DNA from 2 places in the Undibacterium sp. KW1 genome. Region 2 is predicted to be linked to the other one. Evidence: predicted binding sites of a transcription regulator. Region 2 holds the regulator's gene; the other holds the start of a gene.

The links. The regulator NrdR, encoded in region 2, represses ribonucleotide reductase genes. The targets are predictions, from matches to a motif close to CACNANATNTNGTG.
Region 1: the regulator NrdR is predicted to act here: its motif matches at 5,843-5,856, upstream of UNDKW_RS04275 (ribonucleoside-diphosphate reductase subunit alpha).

The regions. Positions count from the first base shown of each region.
Region 1 is NZ_AP018439.1:937,280-953,941, reverse strand. Features, by position in the region: gene UNDKW_RS31060 (hypothetical protein) at 1-766, shown strand, start outside; gene UNDKW_RS04280 (ribonucleotide-diphosphate reductase subunit beta) at 1,429-2,598, opposite strand; gene UNDKW_RS04275 (ribonucleoside-diphosphate reductase subunit alpha) at 2,678-5,593, opposite strand; gene UNDKW_RS04270 (sigma-54 dependent transcriptional regulator) at 6,385-7,839, opposite strand; gene UNDKW_RS04265 (PAS domain-containing sensor histidine kinase) at 7,836-9,596, opposite strand; gene UNDKW_RS04260 (PP0621 family protein) at 9,620-9,871, opposite strand; gene UNDKW_RS04255 (inner membrane protein YpjD) at 9,868-10,677, opposite strand; gene UNDKW_RS04250 (sigma-54-dependent transcriptional regulator) at 10,747-12,105, opposite strand; gene UNDKW_RS04245 (ATP-binding protein) at 12,151-13,980, opposite strand; gene UNDKW_RS04240 (cache domain-containing protein) at 13,987-14,445, opposite strand; gene UNDKW_RS04235 (ABC transporter ATP-binding protein) at 14,538-15,335, opposite strand; gene UNDKW_RS04230 (ABC transporter permease) at 15,337-16,155, opposite strand; gene UNDKW_RS04225 (ABC transporter substrate-binding protein) at 16,248-16,662, opposite strand, start outside.
Region 2 is NZ_AP018439.1:1,563,267-1,579,928, forward strand. Features, by position in the region: gene UNDKW_RS06895 (pilus assembly protein) at 1-2,258, shown strand, start outside; gene UNDKW_RS06900 (type IV pilin protein) at 2,276-2,725, shown strand; gene nrdR (transcriptional regulator NrdR) at 2,744-3,196, opposite strand; gene glyA (serine hydroxymethyltransferase) at 3,337-4,587, opposite strand; ZMP/ZTP riboswitch at 4,677-4,813, opposite strand; gene UNDKW_RS06915 (SDR family NAD(P)-dependent oxidoreductase) at 5,012-5,764, shown strand; gene ybgC (tol-pal system-associated acyl-CoA thioesterase) at 5,894-6,304, shown strand; gene tolQ (protein TolQ) at 6,364-7,059, shown strand; gene UNDKW_RS06930 (ExbD/TolR family protein) at 7,076-7,519, shown strand; gene UNDKW_RS06935 (autotransporter assembly complex family protein) at 7,530-9,410, shown strand; gene UNDKW_RS06940 (translocation/assembly module TamB domain-containing protein) at 9,490-13,578, shown strand; gene UNDKW_RS06945 (pitrilysin family protein) at 13,668-16,532, opposite strand; gene UNDKW_RS06950 (hypothetical protein) at 16,660-16,662, opposite strand, start outside.

The sequences.
Region 1 (16,662 bases), 630 kb from region 2:
TGCTTTGGCTGCTGGTTTAGCTGCCGCTTTTTTTGCTGCTGGTTTAGCTGCTGCCTTGGTTGCTTTAGCTGCTGGCTTAGCTGCTGCCTTAGTCGCTTTGGCTGCTGGTTTAGCTGCTGCTTTTTTCGCCGCTGGCTTAGCTGCTGCCTTAGTCGCTTTTGCTGCTGGCTTAGCTGCTGCTTTCTTCGCTACTGGCTTGGCTGCCTTGGCTGCTGGTTTAGCTGCTGCCTTAGTCGCTTTTGCTGCTGGCTTGGCCGCTGCTTTTTTCGCTGCTGGCTTAGCTGCTGCTTTTTTAGCTGCTGGTTTAGCCGCTGCCTTGGTAGCTTTTGCTGCTGGTTTAGCTGCTGCCTTAGTCGCTTTTGCTGCTGGCTTGGCCGCTGCTTTTTTCGCTACTGGCTTAGCTGCCTTGGCTGCTGGTTTCGCTGCTTTAGCCGCTGGCTTAGCTGCTGCTTTAGTTGCTTTAGCTGCTGGTTTAGCTGCGGCCTTAGTTGCCTTGGCTGCTGGTTTTGCTGCAGCTTTAGCTGCTGGCTTGGCGGCTGCTTTTTTAGCTGCTGCAGGTTTAGCTGCTGCCTTGGCTGCCGGTTTTGCTGCAGCTTTAGCTGCTGGCTTGGCGGCTGCTTTTTTTGCAGCTGGTTTTGCTGTTTTAGCAGCTGCTTTTTTTGCAGCAGGCTTCTTCGCTGCTGCTGGTTCGTCCGGGGACGGTTGTGGTGCTGTTGCCATTTTGTTTCTCCTTCGATTGAGATGGAAAAAATCAGATAAAAATTAAATCCGCTCGATCCCTTCAAGCGGATTATTCATCGGCACAAACATGATCGCTGTTTGCGCTAATGAATTCTGCACCGGCCGAACTGCTCCATCCCCTCTATTGATGGGGCACTTCAGCCATCCTGGTTTGCTTTAGAACCTGCTTATGATCTTACTGCGCGGACGTGATCGGGGCTCATGCGCTGCTCAAAATGCTCATGTACTTGAGTACATTCCGCTTTTTGCGCTGCTCTTTACCCCGCTGACGACCGCTCGCTACAGATCATAAACAGGTTCCACGCCGGCTCCTCGCCTGGCGGCAAACCCAAAAACGCCTGCATTAATTGCAGACGCCGGTATTCTTTTGCGAAATACAAAAACCAATAGCCACAATACCCAGTGTAGCCAGGTATTGCGGCACTAACAGTTCAAAACAATGTTGTCTATGACTGTCCATTCAGTTTGGTGAGGCCTCTCGCGTTTTACATCTTGTGCAAATCTGAGCAATCCTGAGGGACGCTGTCAGCTTGCGGCGTTTTTCTGATTTGATGATTTCTTTGTGTCTGTGTTTGCCATCTGGGGTCTCCCTCCCCAAATTCAACATCACATCAAAACTTCAATCAAACTACCCGCACTACTTGATCAGCAATCCCTGACCTGGATTCTGGCGATCGCTTGTTCAGCTTATTCCCAGTTGAGGGCTCCGCCAGTTTGATACTCAATCACACGTGTCTCAAAAAAGTTGCGCTCTTTTTTCAGGTCTATCATTTCACTCATCCAAGGGAAAGGATTTTCTTCCTGAGGGAACAGCGTTTCAAGACCGATTTGTTGTGCGCGGCGATTTGCGATGAAGCGTAAATAACCTTTAAACATAGGCGCATTCAAACCGAGCACTCCACGCGGCATTGTATCCTCTGCGTAACGATATTCCAACTCCACAGCACGCAAAAACAACGATTTAATTTCATCGCGAAATGCTGGCGTCCACAAATGTGGATTTTCCATCTTAATTGTATTGATTAAATCGATCCCGAAATTGCAGTGCATCGATTCATCGCGCAAGATGTATTGATATTGTTCAGCCGCGCCCATCATTTTATTTTGACGGCCAAGCGCCAGAATTTGCGTGAAGCCGACATAGAAAAACAGGCCTTCCATCAAGCAGGCAAATACGATCACAGACTTGAGCAAAGTCTGGTCTGCCTCGGTGGTGCCGGTCTTGAATTCAGGATTGGTCAGCACGTCAATGAAAGGAATCAGGAACTGATCTTTGTCGCGGATGGAATCGACTTCATTGTAGGCATTGAAGATTTCTGCTTCATCCAGGCCCAGCGATTCAACGATGTATTGATAAGCGTGAGTATGGATAGCTTCTTCAAATGCCTGGCGCAGCAGGTACTGGCGGCATTCCGGCGCCGTGATATGGCGGTAGGTGCCGAGTACGATATTGTTGGCAGCCAGAGAATCGGCGGTCACAAAAAAACCAAGGTTACGTTTTACCAAACGGCGCTCATCTTCTGTCAGACCATTTGGGTCTTTCCAGAGTTCAATATCACGTTGCATATTGATCTCTTGCGGCATCCAGTGATTGGCGCAACCTGCCAGATATTTATCCCAGGCCCATTTATATTTGAAGGGAACCAGTTGATTGACGTCGGTCGTACCGTTGATGATGCGCTTGTCGGCAGCATTCACGCGGCGGGCCACATCTTCTGCAGCGACCGGCACTGGCTTGCTGACCAGCGCAGGGTTGAGGGCAACCTCCTGAGTCTGCAGACGAGGCTGCAAATCCTGGCCAGTGACCTGACGTGGTGCCGGAGCTGCCGGCTTGACTTCATCATCCCAAGATAACATTATTTATTTCCTTACTTTTTGTAACAGCTTATTCTTACGACAGGAAGCAGTCATGCTGCTCCCTGCAAACTTGTATGTCTTATTGGCAGGCTTCACATTCTTCGAAACCGGCATCACCAGGACGCAACATGCAGGCCGGACCATCCGTTTCCTGTGCTGCAGCACTGATGCCAGCAGGTGCTGCAGCATAACCACCACCATTACCGTCCACTGCCACCGCATTCAATGCACCGGTTTTACTGGTGGATTTTTCAGTGTGTGTTGCGCCTATGGTGCGCAGGTAGTAAGTGGTTTTCAAACCACGCAACCAGGCCAGCTTGTAAGTCTCATCCAGTTTCTTGCCGGATGCGCCTGCCATATAGATGTTCAGGGACTGTGCCTGATCTATCCACTTTTGACGACGCGCAGCTGCCTCAACCAGCCAGGATGGGCTAATTTCAAATGCAGTTGCATACAAAGCACGCAAATCTTCCGGGATGCGGTCGATACGGGCCAGGCTGCCGTCAAAGTATTTCAGGTCAGCGATCATGACTTCATCCCACATGCCGCGCTCTTTCAGATCGCGCACCAAGTGTTCATTGATCTCGGTAAACTCGCCTGACAAATTCGACTTCACATACAGGTTTTGGTAAGTCGGTTCGATACAGGCGGCCACGCCAATAATGTTAGAAATTGTTGCAGTCGGCGCAATCGCCACGCAATTGGAATTGCGCATGCCAAATTTCTTGATGCGGTCACGCAGTGGGTACCAGTCCATGGTTTCCGAGAAGTCAGCTTCCAGATAACCACCGCGTTCTTCGGCCAGCATCTTCAGGGAATCTTGCGGCAGGATGCCACGGTCCCACAAAGAGCCAGGGTAAGAACTGTAACGACCACGTTCCTCAGCCAGTTCCGTCGATGCCCAATAAGCGTAATAGCAGACGGCTTCCATGGAAGTATCAGCGAACTGTACAGCATCCATCGATGCATAAGGGATACGCATCATGTGCAGGCAATCCTGGAAACCCATGATGCCCATACCGACAGGGCGGTGACGCAGATTGGAATCGCGCGCCTTCTTCACTGCATAGTAGTTGATGTCGATGACGTTATCCAGCATACGCATCGCTGTACGCACAGTTTTTTGTAATTTAATGTGATCCAGCTTGCCGTCTTTCATGTGGGCAGGCATGTTGACCGAACCGAGATTACATACCGCGATCTCACTGTCGTTGGTGTTCAGGGTAATTTCTGTACACAAATTGGAACTATGGACCACGCCTACGTGCTGTTGTGGCGAGCGGATATTGCAAGGATCTTTAAAGGTGATCCATGGATGACCAGTTTCAAACAGCATGGACAGCATCTTGCGCCACAGGTCCAGCGCCGGGATTTTTTTGGACAGAGTCAGTTCGCCCTTGGCTGCTTTTGCTTCATAGGCGACATAAGCCTGTTCGAAAGCCTTACCAAATTTATCATGCAGATCAGGTACATCGGATGGGGAGAACAAAGTCCAGTCGCCTTTTTCCATGACGCGCTTCATGAACAGGTCAGGAATCCAGTTCGAGGTATTCATGTCATGCGTACGGCGGCGATCATCGCCTGTGTTTTTGCGCAGGTCGAGGAATTCTTCGATATCCATGTGCCAGGTTTCCAGGTAGGCGCACACTGCGCCTTTGCGTTTACCGCCCTGGTTAACAGCGACTGCCGTGTCATTGACAACTTTGAGGAAAGGCACAACACCCTGGGATTTGCCATTGGTGCCTTTAATATGTGCGCCGAGCGAACGTACTGGTGTCCAGTCATTACCGAGGCCACCGGCATATTTTGCCAGCAGGGCGTTTTCCTTGATGGCTTCATAGATGCCATCAAGGTCATCGGCAACTGTGGTCAGGTAGCAGGAGGACAGCTGTGAGCGTTGTGTACCAGAATTGAACAGGGTCGGTGTCGAGCTCATGAAGTCAAAGCTGGACAGCAGATTGTAAAATTCTATGGCGCGGGATTCGCGATCAATTTCATTCAGGGACAAGCCCATCGCGACACGCATGTAGAAAGCCTGAGGCATTTCTATGCGGGTACCGCGTACGTGCAGGAAGTAACGGTCATACAAAGTTTGCAGACCAATATAACCAAATTGCAGATCACGGTCAGCAACCAGGGCATTTGCCAGTTTCTTCAAGTCGAACTGGCCCAGCTTGGCATCCAGCAAATCGGCCTCTATACCCTTCTTGATGAACTTGGGAAAGTAATCGAGGTATTCTGCTGCGGCATCCTGTTGCGCCACTTCTTTGCCAAACACTTCTTTACGGACTGTATGCAAGAGCAGACGTGCAGTGACCTGGCTGTAAGCAGGTTCTTTTTCCATCAGCGCGCGGGCAGCCAGGATGGCGGATTTGTACAATTCTTCTACCGGCACGCCGTCGTACAGGTTCTTCAAAGTCTCAGCCAGGATGGCATCCGGATCAGCCAGCTTGTCGAGCCCCAGGCAGGCAGCGGCAATCATCTTGCGTACTTCTGCCACGTCCAGTGGACGGGACTGGCCGTCAACGATGACGTGCAATTGCGACACAGCGGCTTCTGCATGGCCAGGCGCATCATTGACGCGGCGGCGTTCTTCCATGCGTTTGGCGCGGTACAAAACATAAGAGCGGGCAACATCATGCTCGCCTGAGCGCATCAGCGCCAGTTCAACCTGGTCCTGCACATCTTCTATATGGAAAGTGCCACCGGCTGGCTGGCGGCGCAGCAGAGCAGCAACCACGCTGGCTGTCAGTTGTTCTACCAGTTCACGGATTCTGGCGGACTCTGCACCATGCCCACCATTCACAGCCAGAAACGCCTTGGTCATGGCGATGGCGATTTTGGATGGCTCGAAACCAACCACGGAACCATTACGGCGAATGATGCGATATTCGCTATAACTATTCAGATTGTTTGCAGCAGGTGTCGCTGCTACATTCAAAACCGATTCCAGTTCTGGCTTGGACGAAGTGGATATTTCAATAGAAGAGTGCATTGATCCTCCGGATGCAGTGTTATTTTTTGCCTGCAAAGCTCAAGGAAAACAAAAGCTTTGCAGGTCATGGGTTAAACAGTCAAATGACTAAGCGACTAAACAAAAAGCAGATAAGGTGCAGCAGAGCTAACAGCCGGACTAAGCGACATTCGCCAAATCCGGTTTATTTTGTTTACATCAGACACTAATTCAATTGCAAAACGTGAGGGAAATTGAAGCAAGGCAAGAAAACAAACAAATCCTGAAAACCACTACATCTAGTGCGCTAGTTTTTATTTGCCCTAATTCTAGTGCCGCCTCAGACGATATGCAACCGCTTTTTATTTAATTAATTGAATTATTTTTTCTGTAAATATGTGTACGAGGTGTTGACTTTCGCAAAGCACAGAAATGCGTTAGTGCCGCTGCGAGCGGGCACTAACATTTAATTTCATGCTAGTGGACTGTAACAGTGGAATCGAGAGTGAAAGACATGCGCCCGGCGCATCAGGGCAAGACGCAAAACACAGCGATAGCGGGGCTATCGCGAGTATTTGCAACGCAGCCATGATCGCCGCGCGCATGGCAAGCACTCCGATTTTCGCTGTTACAGTTCACTAGTAGCGGAGCCTGGTATTACCTGGCAAATGATTCCCAAAATGGGTGTGGCAATGGAATCAAGAAAGTGAGACTGATAGTGGTCTTGCAGCAATCACACTACAAGCAGGCAATTGGCCGGACGCATGCGACCAGAATCGCCATCATCAACAGATGCAACTAAAAGACACGACTAAAAGAGACCACTAAATAATTTACTCCTGGATCTTCAGTTTTTGTATCTGGTAACGCAGTTGACGGAAACTGACGCCCAGCAATTCTGCCGCCTGGGTACGGTTGTTACGGGTCTGCTGCAGGGCACGGCGTATCATTTCGCGCTCTACGCTTTCGAGATAGTCGGGCAGCGAGCAAGGCAAACTTGGAGCAGAGAATACATCCAGCGCGGTAACAGCGGGTAATTCAGGAACAATATCGCTATGATTATTGACAACAGCGGTCGGGACGGGCTGTGCTATCGGCAGTTCAGGCAACTTCCTGGTTCCGCGCAAGGCCAGGTCGCTAACCTCTATGCAGCCATCATTGGCAAAGGCAACTGCACGCTCCAATATGTTTTCCAGCTCACGCACATTGCCGGGAAAGTCATAACTGATCAACGCGTCAATTGCCTCTACTGACATATCAACATCATTACCTGTCAGTTTCTTGAGGATATTGCGCGACAGCTCGACTATATCCTCCAGTCTTTCGCGCAGAGGTGGCAAGTGCAATTCAATGACATTCAGGCGGTAATACAGGTCTTGCCGGAAGCGCCCCTCTTCTACACAGATCGCCAGGTTCTGGTGGGTCGCACTGATAATGCGCACATCAACTGCCTCTTCGACCGTGGCACCAACCTTGCGCACGCGCCTTTCCTGTATGGCACGCAGTAACTTGACTTGCATGGGCAAAGGCAGGTCAGCCACTTCATCAAGCATCAGGGTGCCACCGTTGGCAGCCTGAAAAAAACCATCCCTGTCATCAGCGGCACCAGTAAATGCACCTTTTCTGTAACCAAAGAATTCAGCTTCCATCAAGGTCTCGGGAATTGCCCCGCAATTGACGGCGATAAAAGGCTTGTCGGCCCTGGCGCTGCTGCTGTGTATTTCGCGCGCCGCCAACTCCTTGCCGCTACCAGATTCGCCAGTAATAATGACCGGTGCCATGCTGCGTGCAAGGCGGCTGATCTGCGCCCTGACCTCTTGCATGCCTTGCGACTGGCCTATCATGAAAGAATTGGCGGGGACATTCAGTTTTTCCGGAGTCGCCAGTTGTACTTTTTGAACCTCATTGGTTTGCAGGGCCGACCTGACGAGCTTGCGCAACTGGTCAAGCGCCACTGGCTTGGAAACATAGTCGAAAGCACCGGCCTTCAAGGCAACCACGGCATTGTCAGCACTGCCAAAAGCGGTGATCACGGCAATAGGTGTGCTCTTATAGAGGCTATTTACCTCCTGTACCAGTTCCATGCCCGATCCGTCAGGCAGACGCATATCGGTCAGTACCAGTGCATAGCTACGCTTGCTCAGGTGAGCGCGGGCCAGTGCCAGGGTTTCTGCGCTATCGACATCCAGCCCCATTTTGATCAGGGTAATCTCCAGCAACTCACGCAGGTGCGCCTCATCATCCACTACCAGGATGCGGGGACAGGCCGCAGCTTCCATCATACTCATGCACTGTATCCAGAGAAATTAATTACAAAACGCCCACTGGGCTCTGTCTTGCCTGCTTCGTTTTCTTCAACCCGGTATTCATAGTCAAGCAAGGCATGGTTATTCAAACACAACTCCCTTGCCATATACAAGCCCAGACCAGTGCCCATACGTGAAGTAGTGTAAAACGGCTCAAACAAGTGCGACCTCACTTCATACGGAATCGCCGGTCCATCATCTTGTATATGCAACTCTTGTCGGCCACTACTGTTAATACAGGCAAACAGTTTGATACTGGCTGTTTGCCCACTGGCGTAACGTATGGCATTCGACAAAAGATTCAAGACGACTTCGCGCAAATGACTGGGGTCAAAGTTGACGAGGAAGTTTTCGTTTTTCAATACCGCAATAAAATCAGTGGGCAAGTTACGTGTTTCTATAAAATCCCTGACCATTTCTTCAATCTGGTCCATCACCAGATATGGTTCCACATCCGATTGCGCCTTGCGTGAGAGCTTCAGGATATCTTCTATGAGCTGGTTCAGGCGTGCTACATTGTCATCAACAATCTTCAGCAAACGCTTTGCCTGCTTGTTTTCCTGTCCGGGATGCCCAAGGTCTTCATTTAGCAACGAGGCTGCATAAGAAATCGACGACAGGGGATTACGCACTTCATGAGCGATACTTGCGGTAAGGCGCCCCATTGATGCCAGCTTCAGTTGCTGCGCCTGATTTTCTATATCAGACACATCCTGCATGAAAATAATCGTATAACCGCCATTGCGCTCCCTGAAACCACCTACGTTAACCGCTTTGATGGCAACAAAGCGCAACTTAAGGTGCGTCACAAAATGTGGGCGCTCGCGCTCGAAGCGCTCCCTCGTCGCGGTATCGGCTGCTATTTCCCCGAGTTCCGGCTTGGGATCGTCGAGATAACATCGTATTGATACAAAGGAGATTTCTTCTTTACGACGGTCCGGCAAAGCAGGGCGAGCTTGCATATTGCTAAGGGCTTCAACAATCGGGCGTAAAGCTGAGATACTCGCCAATTCTATGCCTATCATTTCTTTGCTCAGATTACCACTCAGCATGCGGGTAGCTGCCGGATTAATTTCAAATATACAACCATCATGATCCAGAACCAGAATACCATCACCCATATCTGAAATCACCAATTGGTTGATGGATTGCTGTATGGCCAGCGCATTGCCGCGCTGCACCGCCAGTTGCTCCTGATTAATCAGGTTATGTGCCAGCCGATTGACCACGGACACAACTGCGAAATAAGCGGCCCCAAACAGACCAGCCTGCGACAACAATGTGCCGTCTTCCAATTGCAAATAGCGGTATAAGCTCTCGCCCAACAAGAAAAGTACGACAACGGAAGCAAAGAAAAATGACCAGACCAGGGGGCTCAATATGGCGGCACCTGCCAGTGGGAACAAAAACAGAATCCCCAAGCCACTTTTATTCCCCCCGCCAGCCAAGTACATGATGGAAATGATGATGATGTCGAGCAGTATCTGGGTTGTCAGTTGCCACATGAAACGGCGGGGATACAATTGCTTGAGCACCACAAAGCCTATCGCCACCGACAGATAGATCAGGCCTATGTCACGCCCGAATAAGGGCTCGCTGGTCCAGATATCTTTGCCACTGCGCAAACTCAGCAAGATCAGCAAGCTGCCAGCCACCACGATGCGCGAGGCATTCAGCGTTTGCAGCGAGCGCCAGAACGAATGCGAAGGTTCGGACACGTCGTGGTATGCTTCAGACATTGACGTCCTGTCGGCTGGCAAGCTCATGCAAGATCAGCATGTTCTTGGCTGCAGTAAACCTGTCCGGCGCGCTGCACGGCTTCTGATGCGGGTAAATAAATCTGGCAATGGGCGCAGCAAACCATGGTCTCAGCCGATCCGGCATGCTGTGAACCGGCATTTCCTGGCTCCAGCGGTTGTTCAGGATTGCCAGATCCGGCAGCAGGGGGCTGTATTTTTTTCTTCAGGGCCAGAATCACCAGCATCACCAGCCCCAGCCAGAACAGTAACCTCATGACAGGCTCCTGTGTAACAAGACTTCCAGCACAAAACGGCTGCCTACATAAGCCAGCAGCAAGGTGATAAATCCTGAGAGCGTGAAACTCAAGACAGTTTTACCACGCCAGCCACGCCAGTAACGTCCTGTCAGCAAAATGGCAAACAAGAGCCAGGACAGGAGAGACAGCAGGGTCTTGTGATCCCATTTAAAAGCTACGCCCAAAACCTGCTCTGAAAATATCACACCTGACAAGACTGTGAGTGTGAGCAAAACAAAACCAAACAGGACAAAACGGAACAGTATTTTTTCCATGGTCAGCAAGGCAGGCAGCCTGTCTATCAGGGTATTGAGCCATTCCACATTTTTTACCGCACGCAATTGATGCAGATGCTTGTCTTGTACTGTCATGACGACCGCATGAAAGGCCGCTATCGTCAGCGTGCTATAGGCCAGCATGGCGACCACGACATGCCAGGGAAACATGGCAGTCTTGCCAGCCAGGGCAATCAGGCTGCCTGGAAAAAAACTGGGCAAGACAGCCATCAACGCGGCATTGGGCATCAGTAACAAGCGCAAGCCATCAAGGGAGGCGTTGCGATTTTCCAGCCAGCAGACAAACACGGATACCCATAGCGCGGCGGACAACATGACGGCAAAGCCCACCCTGAGCGCGTGATCAGGGAAAATCGTCAGCCACAAAGCCATGCCATGTGTCAGCCAGGCCAGTGCACTGACGGCATTTGACAGCGTCAGCCAGCGCCCGGGCAGGACTATGCTCAATATATATAAAGCAGCGGCAAGGAATGATAGATAGATTTGCATGGGACAAGTTTACACCAAGTCGCATGAAAAGTCGGATTATGCATGTTCAGCGACTTCCGCAAGTACCCCCTAACTTGCCACCGGATTGATTGATGACAAGGTTTTTTGATATTTTTTTATCTTGTCGTACAGGGTTTTCTTGGGGATGCCCAGTGCTTCAGCGGCGGCGGCCACGTTGTTGGCGCTCTTATCCAGTGCAGCCTGGATCAGGCTGGCTTCATACACATCCAGCTTTTCCGGCAGGCTGCAAGCAGTCGCTATCTGGACCTGGCCAATTTGCGGCGCAGGCAGATCGGCAAATTCAGCCACACCCAGCACCAGTTGATCGGCGAAATTGCGCAACTCACGTACATTACCCTGCCAGTCTGCCTGCATCCATAATTGCATTTGTGCGGCAGACCAGGCCGGCACCTGCTTCTGATAACGCAGGGAGGCTCTCTGTACAAAATACGAGAGCAACAAGGGAATATCTTCCCGCCTGTCATTCAGTTTGGGCAAATGCATGGTGACGACACTGAGGCGGTAATACAAGTCTTCACGGAACTGCCCTTGCATGCTCAGTTTCAGCAAGTCTGTTTTGGTAGCCGCGATGATGCGGCAATCCAGTGCAATAGATTGATTGCCGCCCAGTCTTTCAAGGCTGCGCTCTTGCAAGACCCTGAGCAATTTGATTTGCAGGTTCAGTGGCATACTTTCAATTTCATCAAGAAATACCGTACCACCTTGCGCGTACTCCAGTTTGCCTATACGTCGTTTCTGCGCGCTGGTGAAAGCACCAGCTTCATGACCAAAGATTTCGCTCTCAAAGACAGACTCTGGCAAGGCACCGCAATTGATGGCGACAAACTCGCCTTTGCAGCCACTGGCCAGATGCAATTGTCGCGCCACCACTTCCTTGCCGGAGCCGGTCGCGCCGTTGATCAATACATCAACCTGTGTCGGGCCTATGCTTTGTATGAATTTCCTGACTTTTTCTATTTGCGGACTTTGGCCTATCAAGTCTGGTGTGGCCGCATGATTCAACCAGGATAATTTGAGCTTGCGGTTTTCCATGACCAGCCGCCGCTTTTCCTGGGCACGCAGGCAGGCATCGAGCAGGCGCTCCGCCGCAAATGGTTTTTCCAAAAAATCATAAGCACCGTGGCGCATAGCTTCTACCGCCATACTGACATCGCCATGGCCGGTGATGATGATGACGGGCAGTTCGGCATCGATGCCGCGTACTTTTTCCAGCACGTCGAGGCCAGACTTGCCGGGCAAGCGCACATCGGTGACGACAATGCCAGCATAGTCTGCCTTGATATAGGCATCGGCCAGTTCAGCACTGGCGCAGGCCTGCACTTCAAAACCACCGAGCTCCAGCGTCTGGGTCGTCGCCAAGCGCACTGCCTGCTCATCCTCTATTAATATAGCGAGCATTTGAGTCATACTGTTTCCTTACACTATGTATACAGTCATACGCGATCAGCGGTACTAACTTGTACTCGCCTGATCAGCCAGCGGGATACAGACTGTGAATTCAGCACCGCCATCCGGGCGGTTATCAGCCACCAGGCTGCCATTCATGGCCTGCACGATGGAAGACGAAATCGCCAGTCCCAGCCCCAATCCCTGGCCAATTTCCTTGGTGGTGAAAAATGGCTCAAACAAATGACCGGCCACATGATCGGGTATGCCGGTACCGGTGTCGGCGATCGTGATTCTTGCCGTGCCCTGCGCGTTACTGAGTCTGACATCGACTTCCCTGACCGGGCTGTTTTCTACCGCGTCCAGTGCATTGCGTATCAGGTTGATCAGGACTTGCTCTATCCTGACGGTATCACCAAGTACCCGGGCGGGTTCATCTACATGCACACTCAATTTGACACCGCGCCTGTCAGTTTCGCTGCGCAACAAACTGACCGCGGACTGAATGGCTGTCTGCACATCGACTTCGGCAATCGCGTTAGGGCTCTTCCGGGCAAAACCCTTGAGCTGGGCAATGATGCTGCCCATGCGTTCGCTGGCGTGGCTGATATGCACCAGATTCGCCAAAGCCTGCTCAGCCTTGCCACGGTTCATGAAAGTGATGGCGTTATCGGCAAAAGCGCGTATTGCGGTCAGTGGCTGGTTCAATTCATGGGTGATGCCGGTGGCCATCTGGCCCAGCATGGCCAGTTTGCCAGCCTGCACCATTTCATTCTGAGTAGAGCGCAGCAGGTTTTCAGTCTGCTTGAGTGTCAGGTAGCGGCTTTCAAGTTCTGCATTCGCCTGCGTCAATTGCCGGGTGCGCTCGGCGATATGCAGCTCCAGTTCATCTGCTGCTTTCTTGAGAGCACGTTGCGCCAGCCGTCCCTCTTCCAGCCTCCGGCGGCGCTGGTCAAATACGGCAGCAAAGGCAAGTGCTATACCGAGTATCAAAGCCACCACCAGCGCAGATTGCAAACCCGCACGCGTGACTTTGCCTTGCTCCGGGAATAACATTAACTGCCAGTTCAAACGACCTATCGGTCTTTGCAGATAGTCGTCATAGCCTTTCTTTTCCTTCAGCGGCAATTGGGCAATGGCTTCTATATGCTTGCCACCGTATTGCAAAGTCGCCTTTAAATCCTGCTGCACTGCAGGCGACAGGCTTTGCAGGCTATGGTATTTCCAGGAGGCGCGATTACTTAAAAACACGACGCCATGCCTGTCGCTGAGTGCAATGGGTTCTTCACTACTGCCCCAGGCTTGCTCAAATTCGTTGAGGATGATCTTGACGGCGATCACGCCTATCGGTGCCTGGCTGCCACGCTTGCTGCCGGGTGGATAGACGGGCTGGGAAATAAAATAGCCAGGAATATTGGTGGTATTGCCTATCGCATAAAAATGACCGGGCTTGACCTGCTTTAAGGCCTCAGAAAAATAGGGCCTGAAAGCAAAGTTCTGGCCCAGATAAGTTTGCTCAGTATTCCAGTTACTGGCGGCGATGGTATTACCCTGCACATCCATGAGATAGATGGCGGCAACCTTGGCTTGCTCAGCCAGCTCCTGCAAACTCAGGTTCAGCGCCTGCGTCAGCTTGCCATCTTCCTTGTGCAACAAAGCCTCTGCCGTCATCGGCAGATAAGAAATCGCAAAAGGCAGGGTTTCGTAGCGCTCAAGTACAGACTCAATATCCAGCGCAATAATCTGCAACTGCCTATCACCGGCCTGACGGCTATTGTCCCTGGCAATGCTGGCCGCCACAAAATAACTGGCGACCACCAGCACAATACTGACCGCCGCCACACAAATAAAGATCAGGCGCCGGTGACGGGCACTGTCAACAGGCGGCGCTGTCACAAGCTCTTACTTATAGATACCACAGTTGATAACGATGTCTTCATACTTTTCAAAGTACATGGATTTTTGTTCTATCTGTTTAGAGACAGGATTGACAAACTTATAGTCCTGCCAGCCCTTGCCCTTGGTTTTGGCGAGCTCCATACGTTCACGTACGAACAGCTTGCCATCGGCATCTTTTAAATCCATTAAGTCCTTGCCCTGCATCTTGGCATTTGCACCATGGGCCAGGTTCTTGCCATTCATATCATTAATGGTGACATACAGGTCGCGGTCACGGAAAGGCCCTTGCAGATTATTAACATCAGCAAAAGTCTTGTCCCTGCCATTCGCCTTGATACTGGCAATGACTTTTTGCACCATGGCGACAGCCTCAGGTGCCGTGCCATGGGCATTTTGCGCATGACTGGACGCGCCCAACAAGAAAACCAATCCCGCTACTACCATTCGTACGAATTTAAGCATGATGTCTCTCCTTATGTTTTTATGGGCGCGTCCGCGTTCCTACTTCTAACTTCTAACTTTTTACTCCTTACTTCCTGTCTCCAGCTTGCTGCTTAATCTACTGCCGCCATCTTCAATTCATCATTGTGATGTCTTTGCTGCTCTTCCATGACCAACTGACCGAGTTCACGCTTCAAGGCATTGAAGCCAGGATCAGAAGGATCGCGCGAACGTGGCAGTTCAACAATCAGGTCTTTTTTGACCGTTCCTGGCCGGTAAGTCATGACAACGATACGGTCAGCCAGGTAAATTGCCTCTTCTATACTATGGGTCACGAAGATGATGGTTTTCTTCAGTTCTGACCAGATGCGCAGCAACTCATCCTGCAAGTTGCGGCGCGTCAGGGCATCCAGCGCACCGAAGGGTTCATCCATTAACATGATAGGCGAATCCAGCGCCAATACACGGGCAATTGCAACGCGCTGACGCATACCGCCAGACAAATCCTTGGGAAAGCGTGCCTTGAAATCACTCAGACCCAGCATACCCAGCAGGCTGGCGACACGCTGCTGTATCTCAGTCTTGGCCATGCCCTTGATTTCCAGACCAAAGGCGATGTTCTGCTCCACCGTCATCCAGGGAAACAATGCATATTCCTGGAATACCATGCCACGGTCTGGACCTGGAGAACTGACCTTCTGCCCGTTTGCAATAATATTGCCGGAAGTCGGTAGTGAAAACCCCGCAACCGCGTTCAGCAGAGTTGACTTGCCACAACCAGAAGGCCCCAGCAGACAGACAAACTGGCCTTCAGGTATCTCCAGATTAATGTCACGCAAAGCCACAACTTCTTTGTCAGCCGTTTTGAAGATTTTATTCACGCCTTCAATTTTGATATGAGTAGAATTCATCTCAGTTCTCCAATCCACGGTGCCAGCGCAGCAAATAGTTATTCAATTTATTCATCGCCAGATCAATTGCCAAACCCAGCAAACCTATGCTGATCATGCCTGCAATAATCTTGTCAGACCAAAAATACTCACGCGCCTCCAGTATGCGAAAACCCAGGCCATTGTTCACGGCAATCATTTCCGAGACGATGACCACGATAAAAGCAGTACCTATACCAATACGTACACCGGACAAGATATAAGGTACAGCCGCTGGCAACATGACGCGCACAAACATGGTGGTCTGGCTGGCCCCCAGATTGCGGGCGGCCCTGATGTAGATACCATCGACATGACGCACACCGGCGATGGTGTTCATCAGTACAGGGAAAAACGCGCCGATCGCGATCAGGAAGATGGCTGGTGGATTACCCAGACCAAACCACAGTATCGATAACGGGATATAGGCTATCGGTGGTATGGGGCGCAAAACCTGAATCAGGGGATTCATCCATGCATACATCCTTTGGCTCGAACCCATCGCCAGCCCGAGTGGCAGCGCCAGACCTGCGCCGACCACAAAACCGACCAGCACGCGGTACATACTGCCCATGGTGTCGCGTATCAATTCGCCAGAAAAAGCCCAGGCCAGCCAGCTCGTCGTCGCCACGTCCCTGGCTTCATAAGGGGACGCATACTCTATCCATTTTTTTACCACCGCCATAGGCGTAGGCAAGACCTGGGCATTGACCCATCCCATGTTGGTCACCACATGCCAGATCGCAATCAGAATAACGGGCACAATCAGCCCCGCGCCAATTTCACGCCATTTGAATTTCATGATTTTTCCTTCAAGAATTGTGGGGCGGGGGTGAGCTGACGGCTAAAAAGAGCGTGCTCACCCTTTGCTCAAACTAAAGACATGCTTGATGCCTATTTTATGTTCAGGCTCTTCTTGGCTTGTTCCAGAAGATCGGTTTTTACCCAATCCTTGGCGACTGGTGGCTTGGCCATTTTACCCACGCCATATTTTTGCATAAGATCAGTGGTGATCTGTATGTGTTCTGCCGTCACATCATAAGAGTAAGGTGAGTTTTCTATGGCATTGACAAAATCTTCATGGCTGACCTGACCCTTGAACATGTTTTCACGCACATATTTTTCAGCCAGTTCCTTATTGTCGATAAAGGTCTTGGTCGCTTCAACAAAGCAGCGCATGAATTTTTCTGCAACCGGGCGACGTTCTTTATAAAACTTCTCTGTCATGACCATGGTACGGATCGGTTCGCCTATCGGGGTATCGTAAGGCTTGATGATTTCATTGCCAAAACCCTTGTTGATGGCCTGG
Region 2 (16,662 bases):
CAGATGGAACAACTTATCAATACACACCCGCTAAACCGTACACCGATACTTTTAGCGATACGCTGGCAGATATAGCCTTTTATTATTGGGCAAATGATTTGCGCACAGATTGGCCGGCAGCGAAGAAAAATGTACCAACCACATCGGCTGACCCAGCTTTTTGGCAACATCTGACGCAGTTCACAGTGGGTTTGGGTGTCAAAGGCACGCTGGATCCAAGCACTGATTTGCCCGCCTTGACGAGTGGTGCCAAGGTCTGGCCAGATGGCTCTATCAATCAGATTGACGATTTGTGGCATGCCGCTGTTAATTCCCGTGGCAAGTACTTTAGTGCATCCAATCCTACGGAGTTTGCCGCAGCACTTGATTCTTCTTTGAACACGATAGCAGAGCGTGTCGGCGATGCTGCTGCAGTAGGTACTTCCAGTAATACCGTGCGCGCAGGTAGTAGTATCTTTACTTCGACTTACCGCACGTCTGACTGGTCAGGTCAACTGGTGCAAAGATTGTTGGATGATAACGGCGTCATTACAGGGACTGGCTGGACTGCGACGACTCCTGTTTTCTCCACCAGGCAAAATAATGTATTTACCTATATCGATTCGGCAATAAAAGGTAAAGTCTTTAGTTACTCCAATCTTGCACCTACAGACAAGGCTTATTTTGATACAGAGGCAGCTACTTATCCGGCAACCACCGTCACTGGAACCAATATAGTCGATTACATCATCGGCGGCCCGGATTTGAACCGTCTTCGTCCGCGTACGGTTCCATTTGGTGATTTTGTAAACTCTGCTCCTCAATACGTCAAAGCAGGTGATGACAGTGGCTATAGTTATATGCCAACTGGCACGCCTGGCAAAGGCACTTATGGTGCCTATTTGTTGAGTAAGTACAATCGTACCCCTATGGTATACATAGGGGCAAACGATGGCATGTTGCATGCGATTAATGGAACCACAGGTGTAGAGGAGTTTGCTTATATTCCAAAAGCCGTTATGAGCAATTTGCCATTGCTGTCACGCACAACCTATGGGCACAGATTTTATGTTGATGGTACGCCTACAGTAGGTGATTATTATGATGGTGGCTGGAAAACAGCTTTGGTTGGGACGACTGGTGCTGGTGGCAGAGCTGTTTACGCCATGGATGTCACAGTGCCTACTCGCCCTAGCTTTAATGAAGGCAAGATTTTGTGGGAAATTAACTCTACAACACAGCCTGAATTAGGATACACCATTGGTACTCCCCAAATCGGACGGATGCCTAATGGTGATTGGGTTGCCATCTTGGGGAACGGCTATGAAAGCAATTCCAAAAAGGCCATGTTGTTCATCATTCGCCTGAGTGATGGCGTGGTGACCAAAATAGATACTGGTGTGGGAAATGCAACTACACCTAATGGACTGGCTACGCCAAAATTGATTGTTGGCTCTGATGCAACTATTAAAGCCATTTTTGCTGGTGATTTGCTGGGTAATTTGTGGAAATTTGATGTAAAGAGTTCAGGCACTACGATTGCATTTTCTGGCACACCTTTATTTCAGGCAAAAATTGGTGGTGTTGCACAGCCAATCACAGTCCAGCCTGATATGATTCCACATAGTAATGGTGGAATGATGTTGCTGTTTGGCACAGGGAAAATTTACGAAACGGAAGATGCTTTGAATACTGACGTTCAATCTTTGTATGGCGTGTGGGATCAAACTGGTGCATCTGGTGTCAGTTCTCCAACTGCTATCTCAAGTAGTCAGTCTGCCCTGCAAAAACGAACCTTGAGCTGGTCTGGTTCCAATGCTTATACAGTCAGTAATGAAACGATTGACTGGACAAGTAAACGTGGCTGGTATATGAATTTGAACTTGAGTACAGGTGAACGTCTGACCATTGATCCGCAAATGTTCTTTGATGAGATAGTGTTCACCACTATTATTCCAGCCAGTGCTGTAGATACTTGTTCTTCAGACGGTAAATCAACAACATTTATTTTGAATGCCATGAACGGTAATGTTTTCCCTTACCCTACGTTTGATACGAATGGCGATAATAAAGTGACTTCTGCAGATGCGATTATTGCTGGTAAGCAGGGTGGTTTGACCTTTGGATCTACGTTGCTGAAAAATGGTTCGTCGGCAATTATTTATCAACCGGTATCATCTGGTGCAGGTTTATCCGGTAATGGAACAAATGCTTCAGCTATTGCTCCAAGTTACAACCCTACCAGACGTATCTGGAAGCAGATATTGCGTACTGATTAAATCATAGAGGTGCTCAAGTGTTAATTAAGAAATCGGAAGCTGGCTTTACTCTGATAGAGATATTGATTGTGGTCGTTATTTTGGGGATATTGGCCGCAATCTCTGTCCCTGCATATACCGATAATGTCAGGCGGAGCCGACGTGCGGATGCGCGTTCTGTTCTAACGCAAAATGTGCAATTCATGCAGAGCTTCATGACTGCGAACGATCGTTATGACAAGATGCGTGACAACACCCCGGTTGCCCTGCCTATGCTGGTGAGCCCGGTAGGTGCTACGGGCAGTAATATTGACTATGACATCAGTTTCACGATAGCACCAACGGCGACTACTTTTAGCGTTCGTGCTGTACCGCGAGCCGGTGGCAGGATGGCCGCAGATGGCTGTGGCACTTATGCGATCAATGAAAGTGGTGCAAGGTCGAATGTGGGCAATACTTTATCTGTCGATACCTGCTGGACCAAGTAATAAAAATCAGGAGGAGCTTTAGCTCTTCCTGACCTCTTGTATCGCCTCGGCAAACTCGGATACATCTTCAAAGCTTTTATACACAGAAGCGAAGCGGATGTAGGCGATTTTGTCGAGGCGCTTCAATTCGCGCATGACCAGTTCACCCAGGTGGCCGGACATGACTTCGCGCTCTCCGCTGGACAATAATTTTTCTTCTATTCTTTGTATTGCTGTCTCGACTGCTTCGGCAGATACCGGACGCTTGCGCAATGCCAGCATCAGGCTGGCGCGCAGTTTGGCGGTTTCATATTCTGTGCGGCTGCCGTTTTTCTTGACGATCACAGGCATCACCAGTTCTATACGCTCATAGGTGGTAAAACGTTTGTCACAGTCGGCACAACGGCGGCGGCGGCGTATGACATTGCCTTCTTCTGAAACTCGGGTGTCGATGACCTGGGTGTCATCGAGGTGGCAAAAAGGGCATTTCATGGCGTATGGTGCTCCATTGGTTTTTATAATTGATTTTATAATTCGATGATACAAAAAAGCCACTCAAGCGAGTGGCTTTTTATTGTACTGCCTGATACTTAAGCCCTGCTTTGGTTGAATCTCTTAAGCTTGATGAATCATTACGCTTGATAAACCGGGAATGCATCTGTCAATTGTTTGACTTCAGCTTTCACGCGTTCTATCGTTGCTGCATCATGCGGATTGTCGAGTACGTCCGCAATCAGGTTACCCACTTTAACTGCTTGCTCTTCCTTGAAACCACGGGTAGTGAAAGCCGGGCTGCCAAGGCGGATGCCGGAAGTGATCATCGGTTTTTGTGGGTCGTTCGGGATACCGTTCTTGTTGCAAGTCATGTGGGCAGAGCCCAGGATGGCTTCGGCTTCTTTACCTGTCAGGTTTTTAGGACGCAAATCCACCAGCATCACGTGGGATTCTGTACGGCCAGAAACGATACGCAGGCCGCGTTCAGTCAGGGTATTTGCCAGCGCAGCAGCATTCTTGACGACTTGTTCTTGGTAAGCCTTAAATTCTGGTGTAAGTGCCTCTTTGAAGGCAACTGCCTTACCAGCGATCACATGCATCAGCGGGCCACCTTGCAGACCTGGGAAAATCGCAGAATTGATCTTCTTGGCGATCGCTTCATCATTCGTCAAAATGATACCGCCACGTGGGCCGCGCAGGCTCTTGTGGGTAGTGGAGGTGACGACGTCTGCAAAAGGTACTGGGTTAGGATACACACCAGCAGCGATCAAGCCAGCATAGTGGGCCATGTCCACCATGAAGTAAGCGCCGATTTCTTTGGCGATCTTGGAGAAGCGCTCAAAGTCGATGCGCAGCGCAAATGCGGAAGCACCGGCGATGATCAGTTTAGGCTTGGTTTCACGCGCCAGTTTTTCCATGGCATCGTAGTCTATATCTTCTTGTGCATTGAGGCCATAAGAGACGACATTGAACCATTTGCCAGACATATTCAAAGGCATGCCGTGGGTCAGGTGACCACCTTCAGCCAGGCTCATGCCCATGATGGTGTCGCCTGGGTTCAACAAGGCAAAGAACACGCCCTGGTTGGCTTGTGAGCCAGAATTAGGCTGCACATTGGCGAAATTGGCATTGAACAATTGCTTCAGACGGTCAATCGCCAGTTGCTCGACCACATCCACATGCTCGCAACCACCGTAGTAGCGCTTGCCTGGATAGCCTTCAGCATATTTGTTGGTCAACTGGGAGCCCTGGGCTTCCATGACGGCAGGGGAACAATAGTTTTCAGAGGCGATCAACTCGATATGCTCTTGTTGACGGACATTTTCTTTTTGTATCGTAGCAAACAGTTCTGGATCTACGTTGGCGAGGGTATGATTTTTTGCAAACATGGCGGTTCCTGATTATTCCTGTTAATAAACAATGATTGTTGTTAATGAGGTGTCTGAAACGGATAGGGGCAGCCTCATTGCTTTTACCATCAGGCTACCCAGGCGCACGGCTGGAGTCAGATAGACTCCGAAATCTCACGCTTCCCGATGGATCTCCATCTTGGGCCAGGATGCTTGCCCGTCTAACAGGGCAGATATGGCCACTTCGCCAGTCACGTGAGATGAAATGGTGCAAGGATTTTACGTGATGGCGTTTGAATGGGCAAGTGCCAGCAGTGGTATGGCAAAAATTAATTTTCACACAAGTATTGCCTTGAAATTTTTAGCTTCCCGATATTGGATGGCAAAACCACTTAAAATAGTATGCTTCAGAGCTGCAAACGTCAGCTAGGCAAATTACCCACAAAAATTGAAGGAATTCAGCATGATCGTCTTGATTACAGGCGCAAGTTCAGGTTTTGGTGAAGAAATGGCACGCAAATTTGTCCGCGAAGGCCATAAAGTCATTGCTGCAGCACGCCGCAAAGACAGGCTGGACGCCTTGCAAGCAGAGCTAGGCGCTGCCTTGTTGCCAGTCACGCTGGATGTGACCAGCAAAGATTCCATCAAACAGGCTTTGGCTGGATTAAGTGCCGAATGGAAAAATATTGATGTGCTGGTCAATAATGCTGGTTTGGCCCTAGGTACAGAGCCTGCCCACCTGGCGTCCCAGGATGAATGGGATACCATGATAGACACCAATACCAAGGGCCTGGTGACAGTTACCAGGGCCATCCTGCCAGACATGGTGGCACGTGGCAGTGGTACGGTCATCAATATAGGTTCGGTGGCTGGTGAAACACCTTATCCAGGTGGCAATGTTTATGGCGCGACCAAGGCTTTTGTCGATCAGTTCACCCGCAATTTGCGTGCTGATCTGGTTGGTACAGGTGTTCGTGCAACCAATATTGCTCCTGGCCTATGTGGTGGTACTGAATTTTCCAATGTGCGCTTCCGTGGCAATGATGATGCGGCAGCCAAGGTCTATGAGGGCACCGTACCGCTGACAGCCATCGATATCGCTGAAACAGCCTACTGGATCGCTACTTTGCCTGCGCATGTGAATATCAATCACATAGAAATGATGCCTACTTGCCAGGGCTATGGGCCGCTGGTCATCAAGCGCAATACTGCTTGATTTTCATCAGGTCTCAGGCTTTGCTGAGATGTAAATTTGCTCTGCCTGCTGCCAAATTGATGGCAGCAGTAGCTCCTTTGAGTGACAAAGAGTAAATATGCGCACTGAATAGCTGGTAAAGTTTATACTATGAAAACAGAATTTGTATGGCCGGTCAGGGTCTACTATGAAGATACTGATACCGGTGGCATCGTTTTTTATGCGAATTACCTGAAGTTTTTTGAGCGTGCCCGTACCGAGTGGCTCAGGGCGGCAGGCGTCAATCAACAGCAAATGGCAGATGAGCATGGCCTGATGTTTGTCGTCAAAGCCACTGCAGTCGAGTATCATGCACCCGCGAGGCTGGATGATGAACTAAGACTCACCGTCGTGGTCGAAAAGCTGGGCAGGGCGTCTGTACAGTTTGTACAAGAAGCCTGGTGTGGCCAGCGTTTGCTGGCCTCAGGCAAGATCAAGGTTGCTTGTGTCAGCAAGACTGAGGTCAGACCGGCGGCAATTCCTGCTGACGTGCTGGCACAGATAGACAGAGATGCTGGCTGAAATTATTTTATTTTAGGGCGGCAACATTGCCCGGTGTTTTGTTTTTGAATTGATTCAATATGACTGTTACCCAAGACCTTTCATTTTTAAGTCTGATCACGAATGCCTCTATTCTGGTGCAACTGGTCATGGCATTGCTGCTAGGCGTGTCACTGACGAGCTGGACTTATATCTTCAGTAAAATGTTCGCCATCAAAAAAGCGCGTGGACAAACTGAAGAGTTTGAACGCAATTTCTGGTCTGGTGGCAATCTGGTTGATCTGTATGCAGCGGCGACCAATAGCCGTCGTACTGGCCGCGACACTAGCGGTGCGCTCGAACGCATCTTTGAAGCCGGCATGAGCGAATATCACAAGGTAAAGACAGCCAATAAAACCACGCTGGATGCCACCGCCATGCTCGATGGCGCGCGTCGTGCCATGCGTGCGTCTTACCAGCGCGAGATGGATTTGCTGGAATCACACCTGTCCTTTCTTGCGTCCGTCGGCTCGGTCTCGCCTTATATAGGTCTGTTCGGCACGGTCTGGGGCATCATGAATTCTTTCCGTGGTCTGGCGAATGTGCAGCAGGCGACACTGGCTGCCGTCGCTCCTGGTATTGCTGAAGCCCTGATTGCTACTGCGATAGGCTTGTTTGCTGCTATACCTGCCGTGCTGGCCTATAACCGTTACTCCCACGATATCGATAGACTGGCGATACGCTTTGAAACCTTTATCGAGGAATTCTCCAACATTCTCCAGCGTCAGTCACGCTAAGGCAGAGTGAGATAGCATGAGTACCCTGCGTGGCGAACGTAAACGCAAATTCAAGGCAGAGATCAACGTTGTGCCGTATATCGACGTGATGCTGGTGTTGCTGGTGATTTTCATGGTGTGCGCACCGATGACCAATCCCAGCGTCATCAACCTGCCTACTGCCGGGCAATCTACCCAGCCGCCATCTGATTATATAGAAATCACCTTGCGGCCCGATGCAGCTTCCACTATCAGCATCAACAGCAAAGCCGGTAACAATGGCAACAACCGCCAGGAAAGCAAGGAAGAAGCCAAAGACCGCAAACAACTGATGCAAAAACTGCGTGAGTATCATGATGCCAAGCCAGAGTTGTCTGTGCTGGTTTCTGCTGACAAGGGCATGATTTATGACGAGGTCATACAAGTGATTTCAGAAGCAAAAAAACTGGGTATCAATCGCGTTGGTCTGGCGACCAAGTGAGTTTTTGCAGATGCAGATAAGACTGCGCCCCTTACTGATGCTGTTCTGTGCTGCCGGTTTATGCGGTGCTGGCTTGGTGAGAGCGCAGCAGTCAGGACAAACTGAAACCTCTTCTGCTCAATCAACACCAACTGCTGCGTCTGCTCAGTCTGTGCAAATGCCTGAGGCAGACAACGAAGCTGTTTCCACCTCCAGCAGTGGCCGTTTGCAACTGGTTGCTGCCAAATCACACTGGGCTGATTTGCTGAGGGAACATATCCCTGAATTTGCCAGCAATGCTGAAGCGCAGAATATCACTCCCGCACTGATCAGACGGTTGCGCCTGGATATCAGCAATATCCTCACTACTGAAGGTTATTTCTCGCCGCAAATCCAGTTTGATAATCCAGATCAGGCGCTGGCACCAGCCTCCACAAATAAAATCATCCATGTGACTGTGGAAGCCGGCCAGCGCACCATCATAGAAAACGTGTCTGTGAAAGTGCAGGGCCCCATGGCAGACGCGATTGATGCTGGTGACAAGGCTGTCACTAAAAGGCGACGGGCCCTGCAAGAAGACTGGGGCCTCGCAGTTGGACAGCCATTCCGTGATGCTGACTGGAGTGATTCAAAAAATCAGCTGCTGGAAAGCCTGCGCTCAGATGCCTATGCCTCAGCCAGCATGACATCCAGTGAAGCAAAAATAGACGCTGACCAGCATAGCGGCATCTTGCAAGTAGAAGTCGATAGTGGCCCGGTATTTACCCTGGGTGATTTGCGTGTCACTGGTTTGCAGCGTTACCCTTCCTGGCTCATAGAACGTTATCAGGCACCCAAAAAAGGTGAGGTTTATTCACGTTCGCGCTTGCTGGATTTCCAGCGTTCCCTGCAAAACTCCGCTTACTTTGCCACCGTCGCAGTAGGCATAGATCCTGATCCAGAAAAAGCCGACGCCGTACCCGTGGATGTGACCGTGGTCGAGCGCCAGGCCCGTGACCTGAGCTTTGGTCTCGGTTACAGCACCAACACCGGTTACCGCAGCGAAGTTGCCTATCGGGACCGCAATATACTTGAGCAGGCTTGGGATTTGCGCAGTGCCGTCAGGCTCGAGCAGCGCAGGCAACTTGGATATGCGGATATTTACCTGCCACCGCGTGAAAGCAAATTCCTCGATTCTTTTGGTGTGCTGGTGGAGCGCGAAAATATCGCCGGTGTGCGCTCCAGCCGTTACGCTCTCGGCATCAAGCGCACCAGCACACGCGGCCATCTCGAACAACGCCTGGGTCTGAACATCGTCAGGGAAAAAATTTCCCCAGATGGTGAAGCAGAAGAGGTCAACAAGGCACTGGTTGCCAGCATAGGCTGGACTTGGCGTGATGTTGATCAGCCTTTCGATCCACGTAAAGGGCAGATCTTGCAGTTCGATCTTGCCGCATCTGAAAAAGCCTTGTTCTCTGACCAGCGCTTCATACGCAGCTATGCCAAATATCAGCGCTGGATACCAGTTCGCAAAACCGATACCGTGATCTTGCGCGCAGAGCTTGGTGCTGTTATTTCCAAAGATGAACAGGGGATACCTGAAGATTACCTGTTCCGCACTGGCGGTAGTACCACCGTGCGTGGCTATGGTTACCAAACCCTGGGCATACAGCACATAGGCAGCACACGTGGTGGCCGCGTGCTGGCAACGGCCAGCGCTGAATATGTACACTGGCTTAACTCTTCCTGGGGCGCTGCCACTTTCCTTGACGTGGGCAATGCCGCCGACAACTTTCGTGAGTTGAATTTAAAGCAGGGCATGGGTGTTGGTGCACGTTACAAGACGCCTGCGGGGCCGATTGCGCTTGATCTGGCTTATGGTCGCCAGACCAAAAAAGTCCGGCTGGATTTTTCTATCGCCATTGCTTTCTGATATGAGCGAAAACGAAAAAAATCAGACAGAGCAAAAAACGCCCGCTAAAAAAAAGCGGAGTCATTTGCGCCGCTTGAGCATGTTCATCCTCAAGCTGTTGATGATATTGATCGTCGTGTCCGGCCTCGTCCTGACCTGGATGTACAAAACTGAGAGTGGCACCAGAGCTGCGCTGGCACTGATAGAAAATGTCAGTCTTGGCAGCCTCAAATTCCGTGGCGTGCAAGGCACACTGGATGACGAACTCAAACTCGACGAATTCAGCTTGGTTGCCCAGGATTTGCATATCAATGGCAGCGCCATCTCCTTGCGCTGGCGGCTTGGCGCTTTATGGCGACGTCAGCTGGATATCACCAGTCTGCAATTAAGCGCTTTGACTATCGCCAGCAGATCCAGCAAAAAAGCCTCCAGCGTACCTGTTGATATAGGACTACCCTTTAGCCTGAGTGCGCCAAAGCTGGCGCTGGGGCGCTTGCATATCGCTACCCTGACTGATGATGGCAAACAGCTGGAGACCCTGAAGCTCAGTGCACTGACTGGCAGTTTTTCTTATCAAGACAATTTATACAAAGCGCAAACCACATTCAGCAGCCCCTGGGGTAATTTGAAAGGCGAAGCTGCACTGGGCAGCTACACTCCTTTCAAGCTGGATAGTCGCCTGAGCCTGCAAGGCCAGGTCCAGGAGGACATCCCGCCCGTCATTTTGCAGGGCGTGGTTTCCGGCAACCTGCATGATATGCAAATCGCGCTGGAAGCTGTATTGGATAGCGCGGCAGAAAAAAATATCCGTAATCAGAACCTGCAAGGACATGCCAGGGGGCGTATCAATTCATTTGCTGCGCCGTATGTACGCGAGCTTGACATTGATGTGCAACACTTTGACCCGTCCGCCTGGCAGGTCAATGCACCTCATGCAGACTTGCGTGTATTGACGAAGTTGAAACCGATAACAGATGAGAAAAATGTAGAAAAAAATACAGGAAAAAACGCGCAAAAAAATACTGTATTTGGTTTGACTGGTCCTATCAATATTCAGAACAGCCAGGTGGCCAGCATCAATAAACAAGGTTTGCCAGTGCAGTCGCTGAGTACCAAATTGTTCTGGCAGGGCCAGCATTTGAGTCTGACAGACCTGGCAGTGCAACTGGCCGGCAAAGGCAAGTTGCAAGGTCAGGCTGATGTTAATTGGCAAGCGGCGCAATTGCAGGCTGACCTGAAACTGAATCTGGCTAATATAGACCTGAACCAGATCGACCAGCGCCTGCATGCCAGTAATATCAAGGGCCAGTTTTCTGCACAGACAGCGAAAGACAAAAGCATCAATCTGCAAGCACAGTTACAAGATGCCCGCGCCAGCCTGAAAGCAGAAGCCAGTTACCATCCTGAGAAACTGCTTCTCGATTTGAATAAATTTGATCTGCAGGCAGAAGATGCTCATCTGCAGGGTGCAGGTGACATCAGCTTTGTAGGCAAGCAGGCATTCAACGTCAAGGCCAGCCTCAAAGATTTTGACCCCGCACGCTGGGTGGCAACACCGGCAGGCCGCTTGCAGGCAGACTTCAGCGCCCGTGGCCAACTGTCGCCGCGCCTTGATGTACAAGTCAATCTGCAGCAATTGCTGGGCCAATATGCAGGCCAGCCTGTGCAGGCAGCGCTGGATGCGCGCTGGCTGCAAGACCAGCAACTGCAAGTCAGGCAACTGGATGCGCACTTTGGTAAAAATACAGTGACAGCACAAGGCAACTGGGGTGGTACCGGTGACAGCTTGAAATTCAATATTGATGCCCAGGACTTGAGTCACCTGAATCCCTTGCTTAGCAACTGGCAACTGGCATTGGGCGGCAAGCTGAAGGCAGATGCGGTATTGCGGGGCCGTTTCGATGAGCCCGCAGGCAGTCTTGATGCCTTGGCAGAGCAAGTCATGATTAAACGTGGTAGCCAGCAATTTACCATTGCCCAGTTAAAGTCCAGCCTGAATCTGGCTAACGGTGCCAAAGGCCAGTTTGATGGCGAGCTCGTGGCCCAGCATCTGGGTGGTGATCTTCCGGCCCTGAGTTCTGCGCCTGATAACCCCGATAAACTCGCGCATGTCAGTCTCAAATTGCAGGGCAGGCGTGATGCCCACAAGCTGAGCCTGGAAACCATCTTTCCTAATAAACAGGTACTGAGCCTGGTCGCGAATGGCAGCATGCAGGCCAGTGCAAAAAATGACACTGCCTGGTCATGGAATGGGCAATTGCAGGCCTTGAATTTGAATGGCAAACCTGATCTGCGTTTACAAAGTTCAGCACCATTACAGGTGTCGGCACAGTCTGTACGCCTGGGTGGCCTGTCGCTGCAAAGCGCACTGGGCAAGCTGGAACTGGAAGAACTGGAATGGACACCTGCCGCACTCAAAACCAAAGGGCAAATCAGCGATGTACAGGTGCTGGAAATTGCCAAACTGTTTTATCCGCAAAATGCAGTCACAGGTAATCTGCGTCTGAATGCGCAATGGAAATTGCAATTGACCGAGCAAGCCCAGGGAGAAATCAAATTGCAACGCCAGAGCGGTGATTTGCGCTTCAATGATCCTGAGGGGACTGGTACTTCAGTCGCCCTGGGCATACGTGATGTGCAATTGCAGATGAAACTGGGTGGCCTGGTCGCCGGTAGCGATAGCGAAAACCTCAGTCTTGATCTGCTTGCCGATGGCAGCCGCCTGGGCCAATGGCAAGCGAAGCTCAATTCCCGCCTAAGCAAACAAAACGATGCCTGGACCATACTGGCCAGTGCACCCCTCAGTGGCCAGGTCACGGCAGCAGTTCCCGACTTGCAATGGCTGGGGCCTTTTGTCAATCCTGGGGTGGTACTCAAGGGCAAGCTGAACGCCGATGCGCGCCTGTCTGGCACCATAGGCAAGCCTGGCTATCGCGCCAACCTGGCAGGGCGGGAGATGGAAATCGCTTTCGCCTCAGAGGGTTTGTTATTGCCAAACGGCAGCCTGGATGTGCAGATAGAAGACAAACATCTGAAGCTGACGAATCTGCAATTTTCCAACACCGTCGCCAACATGCCGCGTCATGCGCAATTCAGGGATGAGAACTGGATAGGCCGCAAAGGTGAGTTCAAGGCCAGTGGTGATATCGACATGGGCAAAGAGACTGGCAGCATACAGGCACAATGGACACAATTTCCACTGCTGCAGCGCAAGGACAGATGGCTGCTGGTATCTGGCCAGGCGAATATCGTTGAAGCCAATGATATCTGGAGCCTGACCGGCAAGGTGCTGGCTGATGGCGCCTACTTCAGGCTGCCCAAGTTGCCGCCGCCCAGCCTTTCCAGTGATGTGGTTGTCGTACGCAAGACTGACAAGGCAGTTACTAAGGCAGCAGAAGCAGAAAGTAATAGAAAAGGTCTCAAGACCCGCATTGATGTCAGCTTCGACATGGGGCCGCGCTTCGTGTTTGTTGGCCGTGGCCTCGATACGGGCCTGGAAGGCAGCCTGCGGCTGCGTTCCAGCGATGGCAGCCCCTTGCAGGCGAATGGGTCCATACGCACCGTCAAGGGCGCGTATGAAGGCTATGGCCAGCAACTGGCAATAGAGCGGGGTATCCTGAACTTCCAGGGGCCACCGTCCAACCCTGGCCTGAATATCCGTGCCTTGCGCAAGGGTTTGCCTGTTGAAGCAGGGGTAGAAGTGGTCGGTACAGTCAGCGCACCGCAAGTCAGGCTGGTGTCAGAACCAGAAGTGCCGGATGCTGAAAAACTCTCATGGCTGGTGCTGGGGCGTGGTTCTGACCAGCTTGCCAGTGGCGACGCCTCATTGCTGATGTCGGCAGCGACAGCGATATTTGGTGGTGATGGCAGCCGCAATGTGCCGCGCGACATTGTGCAAGGCCTGGGCTTTGATGAGTTTTCGATAGGTTCTTCATCGAATGGTTCAGGCAGCCGCCTGCCAGTGCAGACGATTGCCGGTTCAACCGGTACCACCAATGCCACTACCGACCAGGTCGTCAGCGTAGGCAAGCGCATCATGCCGGGCCTGGTGTTGTCAGTGGAGCGCGGCTTGTCAGATGCCAGTGGCGGCATCAAGCTGAGCTGGCAACTGACCCGGCGCATCAGCATCACAGGCCGTACTGGTGCTGAGTCTGCGGTGGATGTGAATTACACTTTCTCCTTTAATTAAAACACTATTAAAAAAGGGAAGGCAATCTGTCTGGATTGTCTTCCCTTTATCTTTTCCGCGCCCATGTTTGCCGCAGACATTGCACCGGATTATTTCTTCTGTTCAGGATAAAGCACAATCTGCGCATAGTTCTGGAAGTTGAAATAACGCTGCGCTGCCTCCTTGATCTGTGTCGGCGTGATGGCGCGTATGCGTTTATCCACCGACAAGATGGCCTCTGCCTCGGTTTTATAATAGACCGCGCCTTGCAGATGGTTCAGCCAGCTTTCATTGCTGCGCAATTCTTCCTGGTGCGCTTTCAACCAGGATTGCTTGACCTTGTTCAGGTCTTCCAGTTGCGGGCCAGACTGCTGTATTTTCTTGATTTCGGCAAACAGGGCAGCAATGACCTTATCCACGTTTTCTGGGCTGCAAGGCAATTCTGCATCTATGCTGTACCTATTTGATGGAATACGTTCAAAAGAGCCATTCAGGCCACCACTGTAAATCAACCCCTGCTTTTCGCGCAGCACATCAATGACCTTCAGATTCAGGATATCCACCATCGCATGAAAGCGTGCATTTTCTTCCCGCGTATAAGTGGATGTGCCGTTGAAGCTGAGTACCACAGTACTTTTTTCTTCATTGCCGGCATAGACATCTTTCTTGACGACACCTTGCACAGGATTGATATGCAAATCCTGATATTCGGTCTTGATGTCCGTATTGGGCAAGCTGGCGAGATAGGTGGCGATCAGCGGCCTGATCTTGTCCAGTTCAAAGCTGCCAACAAAAATAAAGTGCAAATCCTTGGCGCTACCAAAACGGGATTGATAAATTTCCATACTGCGGTCCAGCGAAATCTTGTCAAAATCCTCTACTCTTGCCAGGCGCGGCACGCGTGGATTGTCTTTGTAGATGGTCGTGGTAATTGCTTCTGAGAAGACGGCTTCAGGACGTGCCCAGGTGTTCCTTGCCAATTCCTTTTGTGAGCTGATCAGTGACTGAAACATTGCTTCATCCTTGCGCGGGCTGGTCAGACGCAGGTACAGCAACTGCAACATGGTTTCTATATCGCTGGCACCAGACGCACCGCCTATGCTTTCAGAATAATTATCCATGCTGGTGCGGACATTGGCTGATTTGCCTGCCAGGGTTTCCTGTAAATCTTTCTGGCTGAAATTTCCCATGCCCATGCCCCAGACGACGGGATTACTGTAATACACATTAAAATAATCTGCGTCAGAGAACAAAGACATGCCGCCTGCACGACGGGCGCTCATCAAGACCTGGTCATTCTTGAAGTCGGTTTTTTTCAAGCTGACTTTAACGCCATTCGATAAAGTCATCTCCACCAGACCCAGCAGTTTGTTTTCTTTTTCAGAAACGATCTTGCCGGGCGTAGGAAGAGTAGTCATCAAGCTGGCGCTGGCTGCTTTTTCTGTGCGGGCCTGCAATGGCTTTTGCTCTGCCGTGGCAGTCATCGCCAGCAAATCTGTTTCACTTGGTATGGTCTCGCCTGTCTTGTTTGAACCCACATAAAACGCCAGCCTGATACTGTCATCCGGTGTTGCGTTCCTGGCGAACTGATTCATCTCTTCCAGTGAAATACCTTCGGCAAATTCCTTGAAGTACAGGTATTCATTCTTGATGCCAGGGATAGGTTCATTGGTCAGGAAGTTGCGTATATATTCTGCGGCAAAGGTCGCAGAATTGGATTTGCTGCGCTCGTTGAACATGCTTTCATATTCACGCGCTTCGATTTTCTTGGCGCGGTCAAACTCCGCTGCAGTAAAACCAAATTGACGTATGCTGTTTTTCTCTTGCATCAATGCATCCAGCGCGGCTTGTGTTCCAGATGGTGACAATATCGCGGTCGCTACAAAAGAATCATAGCCTGCTACCACAGGTTCGCTACCGGCAGACGCGCCCAGGAAAGGTGGCCTGGCCTGTTCCGTCAACGCACCCAGGCGGCGGTTCAGCATGGATTTGTAGAAATTGCGGATGATATCCTGACGATAGTCCCCTATGACTTCATGCGTTGGCTGCTTCTCCAGTGGATAGCGTAGCATCAGCATGTTATTCGTGGCCTCCTTGTCGGTGATAACCATGGTCTTGGAGGCGGTATTTTTGGGGATATTGATTTCTGGCCGTGCACGCGCAGGTACCGGGTTTTTCAAGCCTGAAAAATACTTGTATATCATTTTCTCGGCATCATCCGGCTGTACGTCGCCGATAACGACTACCGCCATCAGGTCTGGCCTGTACCAATCCTTGTAAAAACGGCGCAGGGCATCATGCTTGAACTGTTTGATCGTGTCTTCCTTGCCTATGGGCAGGCGCTCTGCATATTTGGAGCCATTGAATACCTCTGGCAGCAATTGGCGCATCATGCGGTCACTGGCACCTTTGCCCAGCCGCGCTTCTTCCAGGATAATGCCGCGTTCCTTGTCGATATCAACAGCCTTCATCTCCACACCCTGTGCCCAGTCAGCCAGTACCTGGAAACCAGTTTTCAAATAGGCCGGTTTGTCGGTAGGGATGGGCAGGATATACACCGTTTCATCAAAGCTGGTATAGGCATTCAGATCAGCACCGAATTTCACGCCTATGGATTGCAGGTAAGAAATCAGTTGATGTTTCTTGAAATGCTTAGAGCCGTTGAAGGCCATGTGCTCAGTAAAATGCGCCAGACCCTGTTGATCATCATCCTCCAGCACCGACCCGGCTTTTACCACCAGGCGCAGCTCCACTTTCTTTTGCGGATTATTATTCTTCTGGATATAGTAAGTCAGGCCATTTTCCAGTTTGCCCTTTTTCAGGTCGGGATTGATGGGCAGGGGATCGTTCAGGCTAATTTCTGCCACTGCAGGAAGGCTCGCAGGCAGGATAAATGCAAGCAACATCAGGCTGGCAACCAGCCTCCTGGCGGGGGTGATTGATTTTATTGCTGAGATAGCAAGGGTATTCGGCATAAACAGCGGTGCAGGCTAGATAAAAATGCCAGTGTACTCTGTTGGCGGAATACCTGTGGCGTGGGCTTTGTATCGATTTGCTACAGAACTGGGAGACGGAACAAAGGGCTTGTGGATGAAATGTCTTCTA